One region of the Pollutimonas sp. M17 genome, then DNA from elsewhere that is predicted to be linked to it. Evidence: predicted binding sites of a transcription regulator. Region 1 holds the regulator's gene; the other holds the start of a gene.

Region 1 (9,797 bases):
CCTTGGGCATCTATGGCGCACTGAGTCAGCAGACGGTAAAGCTGCGCGATGAACAGCGCGGCACGGGCCGCTCCAGCGCCCTGCATCTGGGCTTGCAGGCCCGCCACGCGCCGGATCCCCTGGCCGGACCTTACCTGTTCGGACAAGGCCAGATCGGCATCAAAGAAGGAAAAATGGATCGCAACGTAAGCATCGGCCAGTATCAAGGCAGGCACCACGCCGATTGGACCGGCTACAGCGGCGCGCTCAGCCTGGGCGGAGGCTACAACTGGGCGCTCTCGCCCGCCTGGAGCGCCGGGCCCGTCGCCTCCTTGGACTACACCTACCTGCACCGTCCCGGGCTGACCGAATCCGGCAGCGAGGCAAGCCGCCTGACGCTGGAGTCGGCCGGTTTCTCCTCACTGCGCGCCAGCCTGGGCGCGGGAGCCAGCCTGAATCTGCCGCTACGGAACGATGCCATGCTCACGGCGCAGATGCAGGTCGCCTGGGAGCGAGAACTGCTGAACCGGAGCATCAGCCAGCACGCTCACTTCGCCGCTTATCCGGACCAGCCCTTCAGTACCCGCAATACCATCGTGAGTGCCGATGCCCTGGCCATCAGGGGCGCCTTGCACTATGCCGCCACCCCGACGCTAAGCCTGAGCGCCAGCCTGTCCAGCCAATTCCTGCGCGCCGGCTACCGCTCGCTTACCGGCAACCTTGCCCTGAACTGGAAGTTCTGATCGACATATGGTCGCGGCGCAAAGCACAGCTGGCTCACAGGGCATGAGGCATGCTATATTTTTTGCAAGCGGCCTCCGCCCGATCGGACAGCGCCCTATACCCAAATCCGCATAGCAAGAAATCCGCATGACATCGTTTGCCCACTGCAAATCGCCCGCCTTGACCGCGCACCACGCGGCGGACGGTGCGCGTGCCGCAAACCCGCCCCCCTCTTCCGTCGCACCTCCGGCGAACATCGCCGCGGCAAGCCTGCATCCGCCGCGCGCCATCGCCCAGGGCTGATTCACAGCCCGCCACCCGGCCCCGTCCTCCATGCTTGACTTCGGCTGACGCCGTTGCGTCAGCCGGGCGGACGGGCCTGCTTCCCATTCGACGGTTGAGTTCAACATGACCACAAAATCCCCCGCATGGTCCGCCTATGCCGCCATGTCCATTTTCGTGCTGCTCTGGGGCAGCGCGGCCATCTTCACCCGCTGGGGCCTGGACCACGGCTCCGTCTTTGCACTGCTTATCCTGCGCTTCGCGCTGGCATTGGGTGCGCTCCTGCTGATCGGGCTGCCCGGCAGGCGCTGGCTGCCGGCCCCGGGAACACGCCGCCAAGTCGCCGCGACGGGACTGCTGCTGATAGGCAGCTACTCCGTCTGCTATTTCCAGGCCATGGCGCATGGCATCACCCCCGGCCTGCTGGCCACCCTGCTGGGCGTCCAGCCCATTCTTACCCTCTTGCTGACCGAGAGGCGTTATTCCCCCTGGCGGCTCGCCGGCCTGCTGCTGGCCCTGTCCGGCCTGACGCTGGTGGTTTACCAGAGCCTGGCCCGCGCGCATTTCTCGGGACTGGGCATGGCTTTTGCGCTGGCGGCCCTGCTATCCATGACCCTGGGCGCCATGCTGCAAAAGCGCAGCCGGCAGGCGCCCGCGCAGGTGCTGCCATTGCAATACGCCGCGACCCTTGGCCTGTGCCTGCTCCTGGCCCCCTTCCAGCCCTTCCATGTCGAGTGGACCGCGGGCTTCCTGATCTCCCTGCTCTGGCTGGGCCTGCTGATTTCCGTGGCGGCCCAATTGCTGCTGTACCGGATGATACGCAGCGGCAACCTGGTCAACGTCACCAGCCTGTTCTACCTGGTGCCGGTGGTCACCGCCATCCTGGACTACCTGATCCTGGGCAACGCAATGCCGCCATTGGCCCTGGCGGGCCTGGCGGCGATACTGGCCGGCCTGGCCCTGGCATTCCGGCAAACGGCGGCGAATGCCAACTGACAATCCCTCCGCCATCAATCTATAGCGCCTTGGCTATCGACCGCTTCCAACTAGGGCATCAAGCCGGCTATTGCGCTCGCCCACTCATCACCGACGCAGCCGGTGGCCGGGGGTGGGGCCCGGCCGGCGGTCAGGCAGGCGCCGCGGGCTTCCGAAGGGAAGCCGGGGGCTTTCGGCGGGCGCTGTCTGACCGGAGCGGCACGCAGTGCCGCGCAGGGAGTTCGCCCGCCACCCGGCTGGACGAGGAAGGCGCGGGTAGTCCGGCCAAGGGCCGGACCGCCAGCCGTGCCGGCAGGGCCCCACCCCCGGCCGCCGGCGCCGCAAGAATAAATAAACCGGTAGCGTTAAATAGCCCGCCATCAGGCAAGAAACCAATAACGCCCGCCAACAAAAAAAGCATGGCCGAACCTCGGTCCGGCCATGCTTTCCTACCGCAACGACACAAATTACTGCAGCGTCCGTGAGAACACGAACTTGTCGCCCTGCCAATCCACAGGCACCACGTCCTTCGGACCGAACTTGCCCTCCAGGATCAGGCGCGCGATCGGATTCTCGATATGCTGCTGGATCGCCCGCTTCAAGGGACGCGCCCCGAAGACTGGATCGAAGCCCGCGCGCGCCAGCTGCGCCAGAGCCGCATCCGACACTTCCAGGCGCATCTCCTTCTGCGCCAGCCGCTGCCCCAGCCGCTGAAGCTGGATCCGCGCAATCGACTCGATGTGCTTGGCTTCCAAGCCATGGAATACCACCACCTCGTCGATCCGGTTCAGGAACTCGGGCCGGAACGACTGCTTCAGCTCGTCCCAGATCACCTCCTTCACCACCTCGTACGGCTGCCCCGCCATGCTCTGGATATGCTGCGACCCCAGGTTCGACGTCATGATGATCACCGTATTCCGGAAATCCACCGTGCGCCCCTGGCCGTCGGTCAGCCGGCCATCGTCCAGCACCTGCAACAGCACATTGAACACGTCCGGGTGCGCCTTCTCGACCTCGTCGAGCAGCACCACGCTGTAGGGCTTGCGCCGCACCGCCTCGGTCAGGTAGCCGCCCTCCTCATAGCCGACATAGCCCGGGGGCGCCCCGATCAAGCGGGCCACCGAATGCTTCTCCATGAATTCGCTCATGTCGATGCGTATCATGTGGTCGTCCGAATCGAACAGGAAGCTGGCCAGCGCCTTGGTCAATTCCGTCTTGCCCACCCCGGTCGGTCCCAGGAACAGGAAAGAGCCATAGGGCCGGGACGGATCCGACAGCCCGGCGCGGGAACGGCGTATCGCGTCGGCCACCAGGCTGACGGCCTCGTTCTGGCCCACCACCCGCTCGTGCAGGAAATCCTCCATCTTCAGCAGCTTGTCGCGCTCGCCCTGCATCATCTTGGCCACGGGTATGCCGGTCGCCCGCGATACGACTTCCGCGATTTCCTCGGCTCCCACCTGCGTGCGCAAAAGGCGGGGATGCTCCGACGCGCCGGCTTCCTGCTGGCCCGCCTCGGCGGCCTGCAAACGGCCTTCCAGCTCGGGCAGCTTGCCGTACTGCAGCTCGGCCAGCTTGTCGAACTGGCCCTTGCGCTGCAGCTCGGCCATCTCGGCGCGCGTGCGTTCGATCTCCTCTTTGATCGCCTGCGAGCCCTGCACCGCGGCCTTCTCGGCCTTCCAGATTTCCTCGAAGTCGTTGTACTCGCGCTGCAGCTTCAGGAGCTCGTCTTCGATGGCCTTCAGCCGGCGCTGCGAACCTTCATCCGTATCCTTGTTGACCGCTTCGCGCTCGATCTTCAATTGGATGATGCGGCGATCCAGCTTGTCCATGACCTCGGGCTTGGAATCGATTTCCATGCGGATGCGGGCCGCCGCCTCGTCGATCAGGTCGATGGCCTTGTCGGGCAGGAAGCGGTCGGTGATGTAGCGGTTGGAGAGCTCGGCCGCCGCCACGATGGCCGGATCGGTAATGGCTACGCCATGGTGCAGTTCATAGCGCTCCTGAAGGCCGCGCAGGATGGCAATGGTGGATTCGACATCGGGCTCGTTGATGAAGACCTTCTGGAAGCGGCGTTCCAGCGCGGCATCCTTCTCGATGTACTTGCGGTATTCGTCCAGCGTGGTCGCGCCTATGCAATGCAGTTCGCCGCGCGACAGGGCGGGCTTGAGCATGTTGCCGGCGTCCATCGCGCCCTCGGCCTTGCCCGCGCCGACCATGGTGTGCAATTCATCGATGAAGACGATGGTCTGCCCGTCGTCCTGGGAAAGCTCCTTCAGGACCGCCTTCAGCCGCTCTTCGAATTCGCCCCGATACTTGGCGCCGGCCAGCAAGGCCGCCATGTCCAGGGACAATACCCGCTTGCCCTTCAGGGTCTCGGGCACCTCGTTGTTGACGATGCGCTGCGCCAGCCCTTCGACGATGGCCGTCTTGCCCACGCCCGGCTCGCCGATGAGCACAGGGTTGTTCTTGGTGCGTCGCTGCAATATCTGTATGGAACGGCGGATTTCGTCGTCGCGGCCGATCACCGGGTCCAGCTTGCCCTGGCGGGCGCGCTCGGTCAGGTCGGTGGTGTACTTGGACAAGGCCTCGCGGTTGGATTCGCCTTCGGAGTCGGATACCGACGCGCCGCCGCGCACCGCCTCGATGGCGGCTTCCAGCGCCTTGCGCTGCAGGCCCGACTCGCGCAGGAGCCGGCCGGTTTCGCCCTTGTCGTCGGACATGGCCAGCAGGAAGAGTTCGCTGGCAATATAGGTATCGCCCCGGTTCGAGGCCTCTTTGTCGGTGCGCGCCAGCGCCGCCTGCAAATCGCGGCTGGCCTGGATATTGCCCTCGGCGCCCTGCACCTGGGGGAAGCTTTCGATCTGCGTGTTCAAGGCCGGCCCCAGGCGGTTGGCCGCCACGCCGGCGCGCGCCAGCAGGCTGGCCGCACCGCTGTCCGTATCGGCCAGCAGGGCCGCCAGGACGTGGGCCGGCTCGATATACTGATTATCGTGCTTCACGGCCAGGCTTTGCGCGTCGGCAAGGGCCTGCTGGAACTTCGTCGTCAATTTATCGTATCGCATAATATGGTTTTCACTGAAATGGGAGAGCATGTGCTCGAATAGTGAATATGTGCGGCCGGAACAGGCATTTTCAAGGGCGTTTGCGGCCGCCGCGGACCGAAGGCGTTCCCCATGCTGATACTATTGCACTTGGCCCGGCCCCGCACTGACTGGCCGCCTACCTGACACGCCAGCATGGACAAATTCAAACAACTCGAAAGCTTCGTGGCCGTTGCGACACTGGGCAGCCTGTCGGCCGCCGCCCGGGCCGAAGGCATCGCCCCGGCAATGATGGGCCGGCGCATCAGCTCGCTTGAAGCGCGCCTGGGCATCAAGCTTCTGGCGCGCTCCACCCGCCGCCTGTCCCTGACCTCGGAAGGCGCCGAACTGTTCGAAGAGGCGCAGCGCATCCTGCGCGAACTGAATGACGCTGAATCGCGCATTTCACAGGGCAGCATACGGCCCAGCGGGCATTTGCGCGTCAGCGCGCCGGCGGGCTTCGGGCGGCGCCACGTGGCGCCGCTGATACCCGAGTTCGTCGCCGCCTACCCCGAGGTCACCGTCACCCTCGACCTCAGCGACCGCCTGGTCGATCTCATCGAAGAACGCTACGACTGCGCCATCCGCCTGGGCGAACTGGACGATTCCCAGATCGTCGGATTGCGCCTGGCCGACAACAAACGCGTCATCGTCGCCGCTCCGTCCTACCTGCAGGAATACGGCCGCCCCAATACGCCCGACGATCTGGCGCAGCACAACTGCCTGTCTTTCGGCAACCAGGGCAATCAGGCCCGGGGGTGGCTGCTCAGGCAGGACGGGGAACTGCGCGCCGTGCGCGTCAAGGGCAATATGGCCTGCAGCGACGGATCGGTGCTGCATCAGTGGACGCTGGCCGGCATCGGGCTGGCCTGGCGTTCTTTGTGGGAAGTCCAGGAGGACCTGGCCGAGGGGCGCCTGATCAGCGTGCTGGACGACTACGCGGCCCCGGCCAACGGCATTTTCGCCATGCTGCCCGAACGCAAGCACCTGCCCCTGCGTGTACGCCTGTTCATCGACATGGTCAAGGCGCGCTATGCATCGCCCGCCTACTGGAATCCCACTGGCGAAAAAACCACACTCAGGTGACAAGCAAGGGATTAAAAGCCCGCTACCGTATACTTGATGCATGTCATGGCAAGGGATGCGCCAGTCTCCCTGACTGAAAGCTTACAATGAAGCATACGGCCCTTAGCTGGCCGCCGAACCTTACTTCCTCGCCCACGAGGACGATTGAATGCAGAAAAAAATTCCTGTTACTCCCAATTCGACGCGCTGTTCCACTTGCATGCTCAGCGAAATATGCCTGCCGCTGGGCATGCCGCGCAATGATGTCGCCAAGCTGGATGAATTGGTCAAGGAACGCATCCGCATCCCCAAGGGGAGTGCCCTGTTCCGCCTGGGCGACAAGACCGAAGCGGTGTACGGCATCCGGTCGGGCTCCCTGAAGACCCAGCTGGAGGATTCCTCCGGCCAGGTGCAGATCACCGGCTTCCTGCTGCCCGGCGAGATCCTGGGCATGGACGGCCTGCTGGACAACACCCATGTATCCCACGCCATCGCGCTGGAAGATACCGAAGTCTGTGTCATACGCATAGACGAAATGGACCAGCTGTCGCAGCATCTTCCAGTGCTGCAGCAACAGTTCCGGCGGCTCATGAGCAAGGAAATCAGCCGTTCGCACCATCTGATCATGGCCCTGGGCGCCCTGCGGTCCGAGCAAAGGCTGGCCGCCTTCCTGGTGAACCTGTCGCAAAGGCTGGTTGTGCTGGGCTATTCGGCCAGTGAATTCATCCTGCGCATGAGCCGCGAGGAAATCGGCAACTACCTGGGCCTGACCCTGGAGACCGTCAGCCGTCTGTTTTCCCGCTTTGCGCGGGAGGGGCTGATCCGGGTCCAGCAACGCGAGGTCCACATCCTGGACATGCGCAATCTGCAGGCGCTGGCCGGCACCGACTGCGGCTGAGGGCCGCCCCGCCGCTACGCGGCGGTTATTGCTCTATGGGATCGCCGAACTCGTCGACCAGCTGGCCGCGAGGCGCCAGGTGCAGGCTCAGGGCGCTGGACAAGGCGGCCATCAGCCAGAAAAGAAAGAATCCCCCCGCATACACTTGCTGGCGAGTAGCTTCCATATAGCCGAAAAAGGCGATATCCAGGGGATCGACCATGGCGAATACCGCTGCACTGGTGGCCGCGCCCACCAGGAACGAAGGCCATAAAATCCACATCAATGAACGCCACCGCATAAAGGTCTCCCGTCGTATTCTTTTGCTTGCCTAAGGTTTTGAAGGCGGCGGAGTCTGGGTTTGCTTGCTGACGACCAGGCCGCGCTTGACGCCCCCGTCGGTAATGGCCTGATCCCCAAAATTCTGCACCGCCAGCACAATGGTAATGATACAGCCAACGACGGCCGCCGCCGGGCCGGCCATGAGTATCCATGGCCAGGGCTCCCGCCACCAGGGCTTGCTGCTGTTTTCGGGCCCATTCGCGCCAGTGGGTTGGGTGTCGGACATGGTGCTGCCTCCTGGAATCATTTTGGCACAAAAAAGCTGGAACGCTCGACGACGGTCGTTTCGCCTTCCTCGCCATAGCTGCCCACCACGGTGAGCTCGATATCGTGCAGGCCCGCGTCGACCTTGCCGGCCGGCGCCCGTACCACGATGGGCACCAGCCGGTTCGACGCCGGATCGACGTGGACTGTGGTCGCGCCATGGTCGGCCGTCATGATGGACAGCTCGGGCAGACCGCTGGCGCCCAGGGTCAGCTCGACCGGCGACTCGGACGTGTTGATGAACTGCAGGCGATAAACGTTCTCTATCATGCCGCCCGCCACTTCGCGGCCCAGTACGCCCCGGTCGCGGATGACGTCCATGCGCAGGTTCGTGCGCGTGGCCAGCGACACCACGAAGCCAATGACGATCAACCCCAATATGAAGGAGTAAGCCAGCACCCGCGGCCGCAGCATGCGCTTGCGGACCTGGCTTTGCGTCATGCCGTCGGCGATGGCGCGCCCGGAGGTATATCGGATCAGGCCTTTGGGATAATCCATTTTTTCCATGACCTGATCACAGGCGTCGACACAGGCGCCGCAGCCTATGCACATGTATTGCAGGCCGTCGCGGATGTCGATGCCGGTGGGGCAAACCTGCACGCACAGGCTGCAATCGACGCAGTCGCCCATGCCGGCTTCCTTGTGGTCGATGCGGCGCGAGCGTCCGCCCCTGGGCTCACCGCGCACATGGTCGTAGGTCACCACGAAGGTGTCGTCGTCGACCATCACGCTCTGGAAGCGCGCATAGGGGCACATGTATTTGCAGACGGCTTCACGCATGAAGCCCGCGTTGCCCCAGGTCGCGAAGGCGTAGAACACCATCCAGAACCACTGCCACGGCCCCAGGGACAGGGTCAGCAGGCCCATGCCCAGTTCGCGTATGGGCGCGAAATAGCCGATGAAGGTGGAGCCCGTCCACCAGGCGATCAGCAGCCAGACGATGTGCTTGGATGCCTTCAGGCGTATCTTGCGCCATGTCCAGGGTTGCTCGTCCAGGCGGATGCGCGCCAGCCGGTCGCCCTCGATGCGCCGCTCGACCCACATGAAGATTTCGGTATAGACCGTTTGCGGACAGGCATAGCCGCAGAACAGGCGCCCCGCCATCGCGGTGAACAGGAACAGGGCGAAGGCCGAAACCACCAGCAGGACGGCCAGGTAGATGACGTCCTGCGGCCACAGCACCATGCCGAAGATGTAGAACTTGCGCGCGGCCAGATCGAACAATACGGCCTGGCGGCCGTTCCATTGCAGCCAGGGCAGTCCGTAGAAGATCAATTGCGTCACGAACACCATGACGATGCGCCAGCGCGCGAAGATGCCCGACACCGAGCGCGGGTAGATCTTGCTGCGCACGTCGGACAGCGCCTTCTCGACCTGCGGAGAAGCGCCACCCCCGACCCTGGATACGCGGGGCGGCTGCCAGGCGGGCGCCGCCGCGGATGTTTGCGTGGTCGGATTGACGGGTGGTTCGCTGCTCATGTGTGGCCTTTTATTTCGCTGCTGTGCTGGTTCCCTGATTGGACAAGCCCCATACCCATGCGGTAAGCATGCGGATCTGGTCCTCGGTCAGAATGCCTTCCTGCGCCGGCATGCGGTTCTCGCGTCCGTTCAGGATGGTGTCCACGATGGACGCCTCGGAGCTGCCATAGAGCCAGACATTGTCGGTCAGGTTCGGCGCACCCAGGGCGGTGTTGCCCTTGCCTTCGACGCCGTGGCAGGCGACACAGAAGGTCTCGAAGCCGCGCTTGCCCGGCACGACGCGCAGCGGATCGCTGGCCAGGCCCGACAGGGAACGCACGTATTGGGCGATGTCGGCGGCCTCGGCCGGCTTGATGGACGACTTCCAGGCGGGCATCATGCCGTGCCGGCCCTTGGTGATGGTTTGCAGGATCTGTTCGGGCGCGCCGCCGTACAGCCAGTCGCCATCGGCCAGGTTGGGGAAGTTGCCGCTGCCCCGGGCATCCGAACCATGGCATTGCGCACAGTTGTTCAGGAACAGCCGCTGCCCGATTTCGCGGGCCTGCTCGTCGTGGGCCACCTCGGTGATCGGCATTTCCTTGTAGCGGGCGTATACCGGCCGGATCTGCTCGTTCATGGCCTCTTGCTGCGCCTTGACCTGCCTGGCCGCGGTATAGCCCAGAGTGCCCTCGTAGCTGCCCAGGCCGGGATACAGGAACAGCATGCCCAGGGCAATGACGCACAGCCCTATG
Region 2 (9,797 bases), 380 kb from region 1:
CGGCGGGCGAGGACTTCGTGCCGCCGCGCGAATGGCGCGAGCACTTTCATGAAGCTCCGCAAGACTTCGAGGATGTGGACCTGGCGGACCTTCTCGCCGCCTTCGCAGCCGCCCAGGGCGGCGGGCGGCGAGGCCGTACGGGGCAGCCGCTGCATGGCCAGGATTTCGAGATGGTCTTGCCGGTAAGCCTGGAGCAAGTCTATAGCGGGGCGGAAACCGATATCAGCGTCGCCGTGCCGGATTACGACGCTCAAGGCCTGTTGCACCGCGTGCCCCGGACGTTCAGGGTGCGCATACCGAAGGGCGCGGCCGAGGGCCAGCGGCTGCGGCTGCCGGGCAAAGGCGGCAGCGGCCTGCATGGCGGCAGGCCGGGCGACCTTTACCTGGTCATACAAATAAGCCCGCACAAGCTATACCGCCTGGACAAACAGGATCTATATCTCGACCTGCCCTTGAGCCCGTGGGAAGCGGTGCTGGGAGGAACGGTTCAGGTGCCTACCCTGGGCGGCCCGGTCGAAATGACCATACCGCCGGGCACGGTGGCCGACCGCAAGCTGCGCCTGGCAAAAAGAGGCATGCCGGGCGCCAATGGCACACAGGGCGACCTGTATGCCGCCGTGCGCATCGACGTGCCGCACACACCCACCGAACAGGAACGCGAACTGTTCAGCCAACTGGCCGCGGTCTCGGGATACGACCCGCGCGCCCAACTGAATGCAGGGAAACAGCCATGACTATCCGCACTGTTGAAGCCGTATGGTTGAACACATCCGATATCTGCTCGCTGGAGCACATCATCGAGGTGTCGGGACTCGCCCGCGACGATATCCTGGACCTGGTCGAAACCGGCATCCTGACTCCTTCGAACGACGATCCAGGCAATTATTTCTTTCATACCGAATGCGTCGTCGTGGCGCGTACGGCTCGCCGCCTGCGCGACGATTTCGAGCTGGACGCTCATGGGCTGGCACTGGCCATGAAGCTGCTCGATCGCATTCAGGGTCTGGAGAGCGAACTGGCCAGCCTGCGCAGCCGCGTCCACCCCTTTGTCCGGCGTGGCTAAGGCCGGATCCCGGGCGCGAAAATTACTTGCGCAGCGAACCTCCGGGCGGCGGCGCCGCGGAACCCAGGACGTGGCCGTTGACGGTCTGGCCATACAAATCGGTTTGCGCATCGTGGTATTTTTGCTGAGTCTCGGCCAGCGACCCGGTGTATCGAGGATCTTGCGGCCTTTCGTGCGCATTCATGTAATAGGCCACATCCCAGGCTTCCTGGTCGGTCAGGACATCCATGCCGCCCAGCGGCATATTCGCCTTGATGAAGGCCGCGGCCGTCGGAACGCTATGCATGCCGGCGCCCCAGTTGAAGGAATTGTCGCCCCACAAAGCGGGAAATACCATTTTCCCCTGTGCTTTTTGCCCCGCGCCATCGGCTCCGTGGCATAGCACACAGTTCTTTTGAAACACCTTCTGGCCACGCAGGTAGTCCGGGGCCTGGGCCGCTGCGGGCAGGCGCTTGAACCCCTGCCCTTCCAACTTGACGCCGGTGGGCGCGCCTTTGGCCATCCAGTACATATAACTTTCCAGCGCAACGATGGTTTCGCTGTCCGCGGGCGGCATGGCGCCGTTCATGCTGTAGGCGAAACAGCCTTGCAGACGCTCGGCCAATGTATTGACATGCCCGTTCTTGGAGCGGTAGGCCGGATACATGACATAAGCCGCCCACATGGGCGATGCGTCTTTGCGCCTGCCGGCATCCATATGGCAGCTGACGCAATTAAGGCTGTTGCCCACGAACTTACCGGCATGTTCTCCGGTGCGAAGAAAAATATCCTGACCCTGCCGCACGACTTTGCCGAACTCATTGTCGGGGATGGCATCGGCGGGCGGCGGCGCAAATCCGCTGGGCGGCGCTCCGCTGGAGCGCTCCGCGGGGGATGGCGCGGCGCCGGCTGAAGAAATGGGGGCTTTCTCGCTATTGGCTGCGGTACCGGACGGCTGGCCGGCGGCCGTTGGGGGCAGTTGCGCGAAATAGGCCGCCGCGGCGGAAATCTGCTGCGCATCCATGCGCGCCGCGATGTCGCCCATCAGGCCTTGAGGCCCCGGCGGGCGCTGCCCGGCCTTCCAGGCGGTCAGTTGCGCCTGAAGATAGGCTGCGGGCTGCCCGGCCAGGGCGGGAAAGTCGGCGCCGACGCCGATGCCGCCCGGGCCATGGCATTGAATACAGGCGGGAATGACTTTGCTCCAGTCGCCGCGATTGGCCAGCCAGGCGCCGGGGTCTCCCGCTGGATACGTATCCACATGGCCGGCGAGCGATTCCTTGTCGAATGGCGCCGGCAACTGCGAATAATAGGCGGCAAGCGCCTTGATCTGGCTGGCGTCCAGCCCTTTGGCGATGGGACCCATGATGGGGCTGGCCCGCTGGCCGTCCGCAAAATCCCTTAGCTGGCTTTCCAGGTAGGCGGCTCCCTGCCCCGCCAGGTAAGGAAAGCCGGCCGCTGCCATGCCTTCGCCTTTCGCGCCATGGCAGCTCGTACAGGCGGGAACGCCGGGCAAGCCCGCGCCGGCCAGCGATTGCCCCGACTCGGCCAAGCTGGCGCCTGCTGCATATGCGGGCCAGGAGAGCAGCAAGGCCGTACAGGCCGATGCCAAGCGGGTGCCGATGAATGGCGTGCGGATCCGGTTGGGCATGCGTTTTCCTTTATCGTGGATTATCAGGCGGCGGCCTGCGGCAAGGGAATGAATTCGGCATTATCCTGTGTCGGCAAGGCAATGCGGCCGGCGGTCCAGTCCGCCTTGGCCTGTTCGATGCGGTCCTTGCGCGAAGAAACGAAATTCCACCAGATATGGCGGGCGCCCAGGGGTTCGCCGCCCAGCAGCATGATCCGCGTGGCCTCCAGGGCGACAAGGTATGGCGTCCCGCCCGCCGAAAAGACCGCCATCTGGCCCGGCCGGTATTGGGCTCCGTCGATCTCGATGCGGCCCAGCGCCACGTAGACTGCGCGTTCCGTGTATCCGGCGGGCAGCTCGAGCTTCGCGCCTGCCTGAAGTTCCACATGCAGGTAGAAAAGCGGCGAATGGGTTTTGGCGGGGCTGTCCATGCCATACGCGCTGCCGGCGATGATGCGGCCCGTGATGCCTGCGTCGGTGAACTGAGGCAGTGTTTCGGCTGCGTAGTGGGCGAAAGCCGGATCGTCTTCTTCGTTGCCCTCGGGCAAGGCAACCCAGGCCTGAATGCCGTCGATGCGGCCGCCGTCCTGGCGCATGCCATCGAAACGTTCGGAATGGCTGATTCCCGAGCCCGCCGTCATCCAGTTCAATGCGCCCGGCAGGATGGCCTGCTCGACACCCAGGCTGTCGCGGTGAGTCATCTGGCCTTCGAACAGATAGGTCACGGTGGACAGGCCGATATGCGGATGCGGACGCACATCCGTTTGCATGGGTACCGGCGCCGGCAGGTCGTGCGGACCCATGCGGTCGAAGAAAATGAAGGGCCCCACCATCCGCCGCTGCCGGAAAGGCAGGACGCGGCCGACTTCGAAGCCTCCGCCGATGTCATGGATACGGGTATCGATAATCTGGTCGAGCATCGGGATGACCTTTGTGTCGAAGTGTGTTGGCGGCTGGCAGTCCGACTGGGGAAAACCCGTATCGATTTGACCTGGATCAAGACGCGTGCCACGATTAGGCGCTTAAATGAGAAGCATAGGGCATTGCAGCATCCCCGACAACAATGCCGATTTTTGTTCCACTCGTTTCCTGGAGATCATCCCCATGTTAGTCAAAGCCACCTTCGCCGCCCTGCTTTCGATCATGGCCGTACCCGCCATGGCTGCGCAATGCGAAGCCACCATCGAAAGCAATGACGCCATGCAGTTCAACACCAAGGAAATGACGGTGGACAAAAGCTGCAAGGAATTCACGGTGCACCTGAAGCACGTCGGCCAGTTGCCCAAGGCCGCCATGGGCCATAACTGGGTGCTGACCAAGGAAGCCGACAAGCAAGGCGTCGCCACCGACGGCATGGCCGCCGGCCTGGACAAGGACTATGTAAAAGAAGGCGACGCCCGCGTCATCGCCCATACCAAAGTCATAGGCGGCGGCGAGTCGGCGTCGGTCACTTTCGACACCGCGAAACTGGCGGCCGGCGAAAACTATGCCTTCTTCTGCTCTTTCCCCGGGCATTGGGCCATCATGACCGGCACGCTGAAACTGGCCGGCTGATTACTCCCGCACCACCCGCCCTTCCATCGTGAAGGGCGGGCGCTCTATGGCTGCTTTACAGTGATTTCGATGCTCTGGTAGTAAGCCGCGAGATTCTCGATGTCGGCATCCGACAGGCCGGCCGCCATCATGGTCATCATTTCGTTCTTCCGCGCGCCCGACTTGAAGTCGCGCAAGGCCTTGGCCAGGTAGATTTCGCTCTGGCCGGCAAGATTGGGCGCATCGGGCAAGGTCGCAATGCCGTTGGCGCCGTGGCAGACGGCGCACTGCGCCGCTTTGGCCCGTCCCGCCGCCACATCGGCCGCCGTGGAACGGGCTGCCGGCACGAGCAGCAGCAAGCCCGCCAATCCTCCCGCCATGCGTTTCAGAACCGGCTTACTCGCCCTCATACGAGATCCGGTAGATGGCGCCGGCATAGTCGTCCGACACGAGCAGGGAGCCATCGGGCAGCACCGCCACATCGACCGGCCGGCCCAGATACTCGTTGTTCGACGTCAGCCAGCCATCGGCGAACACCTCGGTCTTGTCGGCCGTGCCGTCCTCCTTCAGGCTGGTGAACATCACGCGCGCGCCTATCGGCGTGGTCCGGTTCCACGAACCGTGCTGCGCCGAGAAAATGCCGCCCCGGTATTTTTCGGGGAACATCTTGCCGCTGTAGAAAGTCAGCCCGAGATCGGCCGCATGCGCGTCCATTTCGACTTGCGGGAATATGACATTCGCGGGCTCCGGATCGTCCTTGTACTCCACGGTCCGCGTATGCCCGCCGCCATAGATGGGGAAGCCGAAGTCCTGGCCGGCCTCGGTCGCGCGGTTCAGCTCTCCGGCGGGCTTGTCGTCGCCCATGCCGTCGACCTGGTTGTCGGTGAACCACAAGGTCTGGTCTTTCGGGTTGAAATCCAGGCCCACCGAATTGCGCACGCCGTGCGCGAAGACTTCGCGGTTCTTGCCGTCGACGTCCATGCGGATGATGCCCATCATGCCCACTTTGCCGTAGGGCTCCAGCTTTTCCCTGGGCGGCACGTTGAACGGGTTGCCCATGGTGATGTACAGCTTCTTGTCCGGGCCGATGCGGCAGGTCCGCGCGCCGTGATTGAAGCTCTCGTCGGCCACCGGAATCAGTTCTCCCTGGGGCACGACGACTCCGGCCGCCACGTCGGGGCCTTCGTTGAAAAACTCCGCGGCGGGAAACACCAATACCCGATTGTGCTCGACGCTATACAGGAAGCCGTCGGGCGAGAAGCACAGGCCGTTTGGAACCTTCAGCGCAACCGAGGGGGCAAAACGCCTGACGTCGTCGGCGACCCGTCTTTTGCTCCTGTCGGTCACCGTCCAGATACTGGTCTTGCGGGTACCGACGAAAACGACGCCGGTGGACGGCCCCACGGCCATGTGCCGCGCATCGGGAACGATGGCATACAGGGCGATCTTGAAGCCTGGGGGCAGTTTTATGTTCTTCAGGTTCTCCTTGATGGAGTCGGGGCCGGGCCCCGTCTGCGGCACGGGCGGGATATCCAGCGATGCGCCCGTGGTGCTCATGTTCATCAATTTCTGGACGTTATCCTGCGCCTGCGCGCCACCTGCCGCGACGCCGAAGGCAAGACCGGCAGCGATCATTGATAATCGTTTTCCGATGTTCATGTTGTCTCTCCCGTATTATCGAGGTTATGGTGCCATGCTCTCCGGCAAGCGATTCGATGCTACTCCCAATCGCTTTTCTTGCACTCGGTTATTCGGCTTACGCGGGCGTCCCGCGCGTTTATTTTGCAAGCAAAGTTAACTGGTGCCCGGGCTTATAATTCCGCGATGGCGATATCGATGTGCGCCATGGAACCTTGCCGTGGAATCCCATGAAGAAAACCGATCTGGAAAAGAACAAAGCACTGAAGATAGTCGAGAAAATGAAGAAGGGAAGCACCCCTGCCCGCTACTCCGCCGCCTCCGGCGCGGCGCCGCTGGATCGCCGCGAGCAGCGCAAGCTGGACCAAGCACGCGGCCTGGTATCCTTTCCCCTGAAGCTCAAGGAAGAAATCATCCACGAGATCCGCAAGCGCGCGCAGGAACAGGGCGCCGACGTCAACGACGTGGTGAACGGCTTGCTGGAAAAGGCCCTGGCCGGCACGGCGGACGCGACCCCTTAACAAACCGGAACTGGGCGGAAGCGTTACTGTTTTTCGCTTTCTGTTCAATCGGGTAACAGCCGCTCGGCCCGCCGTCCTCTTCTTTTTCCGCATCATGCCCCTCGCCGCGCTCATATTCCTTGCAACCCTCATATTGGTCATCTGGCAGCCGCGCGGCCTGAACATAGGATGGAGCGCCTCGATCGGCGCCTTGCTGGCGCTGGCCTGCGGAGTCGTCAGCCCGTCCGACATCCCCCTGGTCTGGAGCATAGTCTGGAATGCCACCGCCACCTTCATCGCCATCATCGTCATCAGCCTCGTCCTGGATGAGGCCGGATTCTTCGAATGGGCGGCGCTGCATGTGGCGCGCTGGGGCCGAGGGCGCGGGCGGCTGCTCTTTGCACTGACCGTCCTTCTGGGGGCCGCTGTATCGGCGCTGTTCGCGAACGATGGCGCGGCGCTGATTCTCACGCCCATCGTCATGGCCATGCTGCTGGCGCTGGGGTTTACGCCCGCGGCGACACTTGCCTTCGTGATGGCCGCGGGCTTCATCGCCGATACGGCCAGCCTGCCGCTGCTCATATCCAATCTGGTCAACATCGTGTCGGCCGACTTCTTCGGCATTACCTTTGCCCGCTACGCGGCGGTCATGGCGCCGGTCAATGTCGTCTCGGTGCTGGCCACGCTGCTGGTCCTGCTGCTGTATTTCCGCCGGGACATTCCTTCGTGCTACCGGGCGGACCAGTTGAAGGCGCCGGCGCATGCCATACGGGACCTGAACACCTTCAGGGCCGGCTGGATCGTCCTTCTGTTCCTGCTGGCGGGATTTTTCGTTCTGGAGCGCTGGCGCATTCCGATCAGCGCCATTGCCGCCACGGGCGCCGCCGCGCTGCTCGTGGTGGCGGGGCGCGGCCACATCATAGGCACCCGCAAGGTGATCCGTGAAGCGCCCTGGCATATCGTGATCTTTTCGCTGGGCATGTATCTGGTGGTATACGGCTTGCGCAATGCGGGCCTGGCCGCCTGGATCGCCGGCCTGCTCGATCGTCTCGCCGAAGGCGGCCTTTGGACCGCCACGCTGGGCACCGGCCTGTTGACCGCCCTGCTTTCCTCCATCATGAACAATCTGCCCACGGTTTTGCTGGGTGCATTGTCCATCGAGGCCAGCCAGGCTTCGGGCGTCGTGAAGGAGGCCATGGTCTATGCCAACGTCATAGGCAGCGACCTGGGACCGAAGATCACTCCCATAGGCAGCCTGGCCACCCTGTTGTGGCTGCACGTTCTGGAGCGCAAAGGCGTGGCGATAAGCTGGGGCTATTACTTCCGGGTCGGCATCGTGCTGACCCTGCCCGTGCTGCTGCTTACCCTGGCCGCGCTGGCCCTGCGCCTGGGCGCCTGAGCCGGCGCCATCGGGATCCGCGCCGTGCATCGGCGCAACAGTATTGGCCGCTGCCTGCGACTGTCATGCCGCCGTCATGCCACGCTGCTGTAATGCCCTCCATCGCGCACTTGCACCCCGGTACCGGAGTCGATGGAAGAACACAGCACAAGCCGCCACTATCGGACGATCTGGATTTCGGACCTGCACCTGGGCACGGCGGGATGCCAGGCCGAACCCCTGCTGGACTTTCTGAAGCAGCACGAATCCGAGACCCTGTATCTGGTCGGCGACATCATAGACGGCTGGCAGTTGAAGAAGAAATGGCTTTGGCCCCAGTCGCACAACGACGTCATACAAAAGATACTGCGCAAGGCCCGCAAAGGCACGCGCGTGGTGTATATCCCCGGCAATCATGACTCTTTCGCGCGGCAATATGCCGGCGACCATTTCGGCGGCATCGAAGTGCAGCACGAAGCCGAGCACACCACCCTGGACGGGAAATGCCTGCTGATCACTCACGGCGATCTGTTCGACGGCGTCATCCAGTACGCGCCGTGGCTGGCCTATCTGGGCGACAGGCTGTACTGCATGGCGCTGACCTGGAACGTCTGGTTCAATCGCGCCCGCGCCCGCATGGGCCTGGACTACTGGTCCCTGTCGCAATATCTGAAGCACAAGGTCAAGGACGCCGTATCGTTCATTAGCGCCTTCGAAGAGGCCTTGGTCAAGGAGGCCAGGCGCCGCGGCTTCGATGGCGTGGTCTGCGGGCACATTCATAAAGCCCAGATCCGCGACGTGGACGGCATGCTTTATTGCAACGACGGCGACTGGGTTGAAAGCCGGACCGCACTGGTCGAGCATCTGGACGGCCGCCTTGAAATCATTACCTGGATACCCGAACCCACGGCAAAAGCCGGGACGGTCGAGGCGGCGCCCGCCGCCCCGCGTTCCGCCGACACAGGAGCATAGCAATCTTGAAGATTCTCATCGTTACGGATGCCTGGGAGCCCCAGGTCAATGGGGTAGTGCGCACGCTTACGCAAACGCGGCTGGAACTGATCCGCATGGGCCATGACGTCGACCTGCTGACCCCGCTGGAATTCCGCACCCTGCCCTGCCCCACCTATCCCGAGATCCGGCTGTCGCTTTTTGCCCGCCGCAAAGTGGCCGCGCGCCTGGACGCGTTCCAGCCCGAGGCGCTGCACATCGCCACCGAAGGTCCGCTGGGCCTGGCCGCCCGCGCCTATGCGCTGCGGCATGGCCTGCCTTTCACCACGGCCTACCACACCCGTTTCCCGGAATATGTGCATGCCCGCACACGCATTCCCCTGTCGCTGACCTACCGCTTCCTGCGCTGGTTCCATGGCCCGGCCCGCGCCGTCATGGTGCCCACGCCGACCGTCAAGCGCGACCTCCTGGCCTTCGGCTTCCCCGAACCACAAGTCGTGCTTTGGTCGCGCGGGGTCGATCTGGACATATTCCAGCCCGGCCCCCCATTGCCCCATGTGCAGAAGCCGCCCATCTTCCTGTGCGTGGGCAGGGTTGCGGTCGAGAAGAACCTGGAGGCCTTCCTGGACCTGGATCTGCCCGGCACCAAGTGGGTTGCCGGAGACGGACCCCTGCTGCAGACGCTGAAGCAGCGCTACCCCGATGCGCATTTCACGGGCGTGCTGGACCAGGAGGGCCTGGCCAGCCTGTATAACGCGGCCGATGTGTTCGTATTTCCCAGCCGATCCGACACCTTCGGGCTGGTGCTCCTGGAAGCCATGGCTTGCGGCTGCCCGGTGGCGGCCTTTCCGGTCACCGGGCCCATCGATGTCCTGGGCGACTCCGGAGCGGGCGTCCTGGACAAGGACCTGCGGGCGGCCTGCCTGAAAGCCATGGAAATTCCGCGCAGCGAAGCGCGGGCCCATGCGGAAAGATTCTCGTGGCGCGCATGCACGGAAACCTTTCTGTCTTACCTGCACCCGGTGGAACGAGGCGGCCGGCGGACAGCCGCCCAAACGGATGCCGGCAACGTGCCGGAGCGGGCGCAGGCCAAGCAAGCAGCGCGCTAGCGTGGCCCGTGGCCGCCGC

The links. The regulator FNR, encoded in region 1, switches genes on or off when oxygen is low (the NO sensors DNR and NnrR bind a similar motif). The targets are predictions, from matches to a motif close to TTGATNNNNATCAA.
Region 2: azu (azurin) is a predicted target of FNR. The motif match lies at 3,656-3,669, and genes of this name have one in related genera.

The regions. Positions count from the first base shown of each region.
Region 1 is NZ_CP107548.1:2,262,914-2,272,710, forward strand. Features, by position in the region: gene OEG81_RS10710 (autotransporter domain-containing protein) at 1-722, shown strand, start outside; gene OEG81_RS10715 (hypothetical protein) at 850-1,005, shown strand; gene OEG81_RS10720 (DMT family transporter) at 1,111-1,980, shown strand; gene clpB (ATP-dependent chaperone ClpB) at 2,427-5,021, opposite strand; gene OEG81_RS10730 (LysR family transcriptional regulator) at 5,196-6,125, shown strand; gene fnr (fumarate/nitrate reduction transcriptional regulator Fnr) at 6,274-7,002, shown strand; gene OEG81_RS10740 (hypothetical protein) at 7,028-7,282, opposite strand; gene OEG81_RS10745 (FixH family protein) at 7,313-7,549, opposite strand; gene ccoG (cytochrome c oxidase accessory protein CcoG) at 7,567-9,066, opposite strand; gene ccoP (cytochrome-c oxidase, cbb3-type subunit III) at 9,077-9,797, opposite strand, start outside.
Region 2 is NZ_CP107548.1:1,883,618-1,893,414, reverse strand. Features, by position in the region: gene OEG81_RS09010 (DnaJ C-terminal domain-containing protein) at 1-734, shown strand, start outside; gene OEG81_RS09005 (chaperone modulator CbpM) at 731-1,063, shown strand; gene OEG81_RS09000 (c-type cytochrome) at 1,086-2,300, opposite strand; partial or broken gene OEG81_RS18155 (c-type cytochrome) at 2,355-2,690, opposite strand; gene OEG81_RS08990 (pirin family protein) at 2,714-3,589, opposite strand; gene azu (azurin) at 3,774-4,223, shown strand; gene OEG81_RS08980 (c-type cytochrome) at 4,268-4,612, opposite strand; gene OEG81_RS08975 (PQQ-dependent sugar dehydrogenase) at 4,599-5,837, opposite strand; gene OEG81_RS08970 (hypothetical protein) at 6,071-6,361, shown strand; gene OEG81_RS08965 (arsenic transporter) at 6,456-7,739, shown strand; gene OEG81_RS08960 (UDP-2,3-diacylglucosamine diphosphatase) at 7,872-8,690, shown strand; gene OEG81_RS08955 (glycosyltransferase family 4 protein) at 8,696-9,778, shown strand; gene cueR (Cu(I)-responsive transcriptional regulator) at 9,775-9,797, opposite strand, start outside.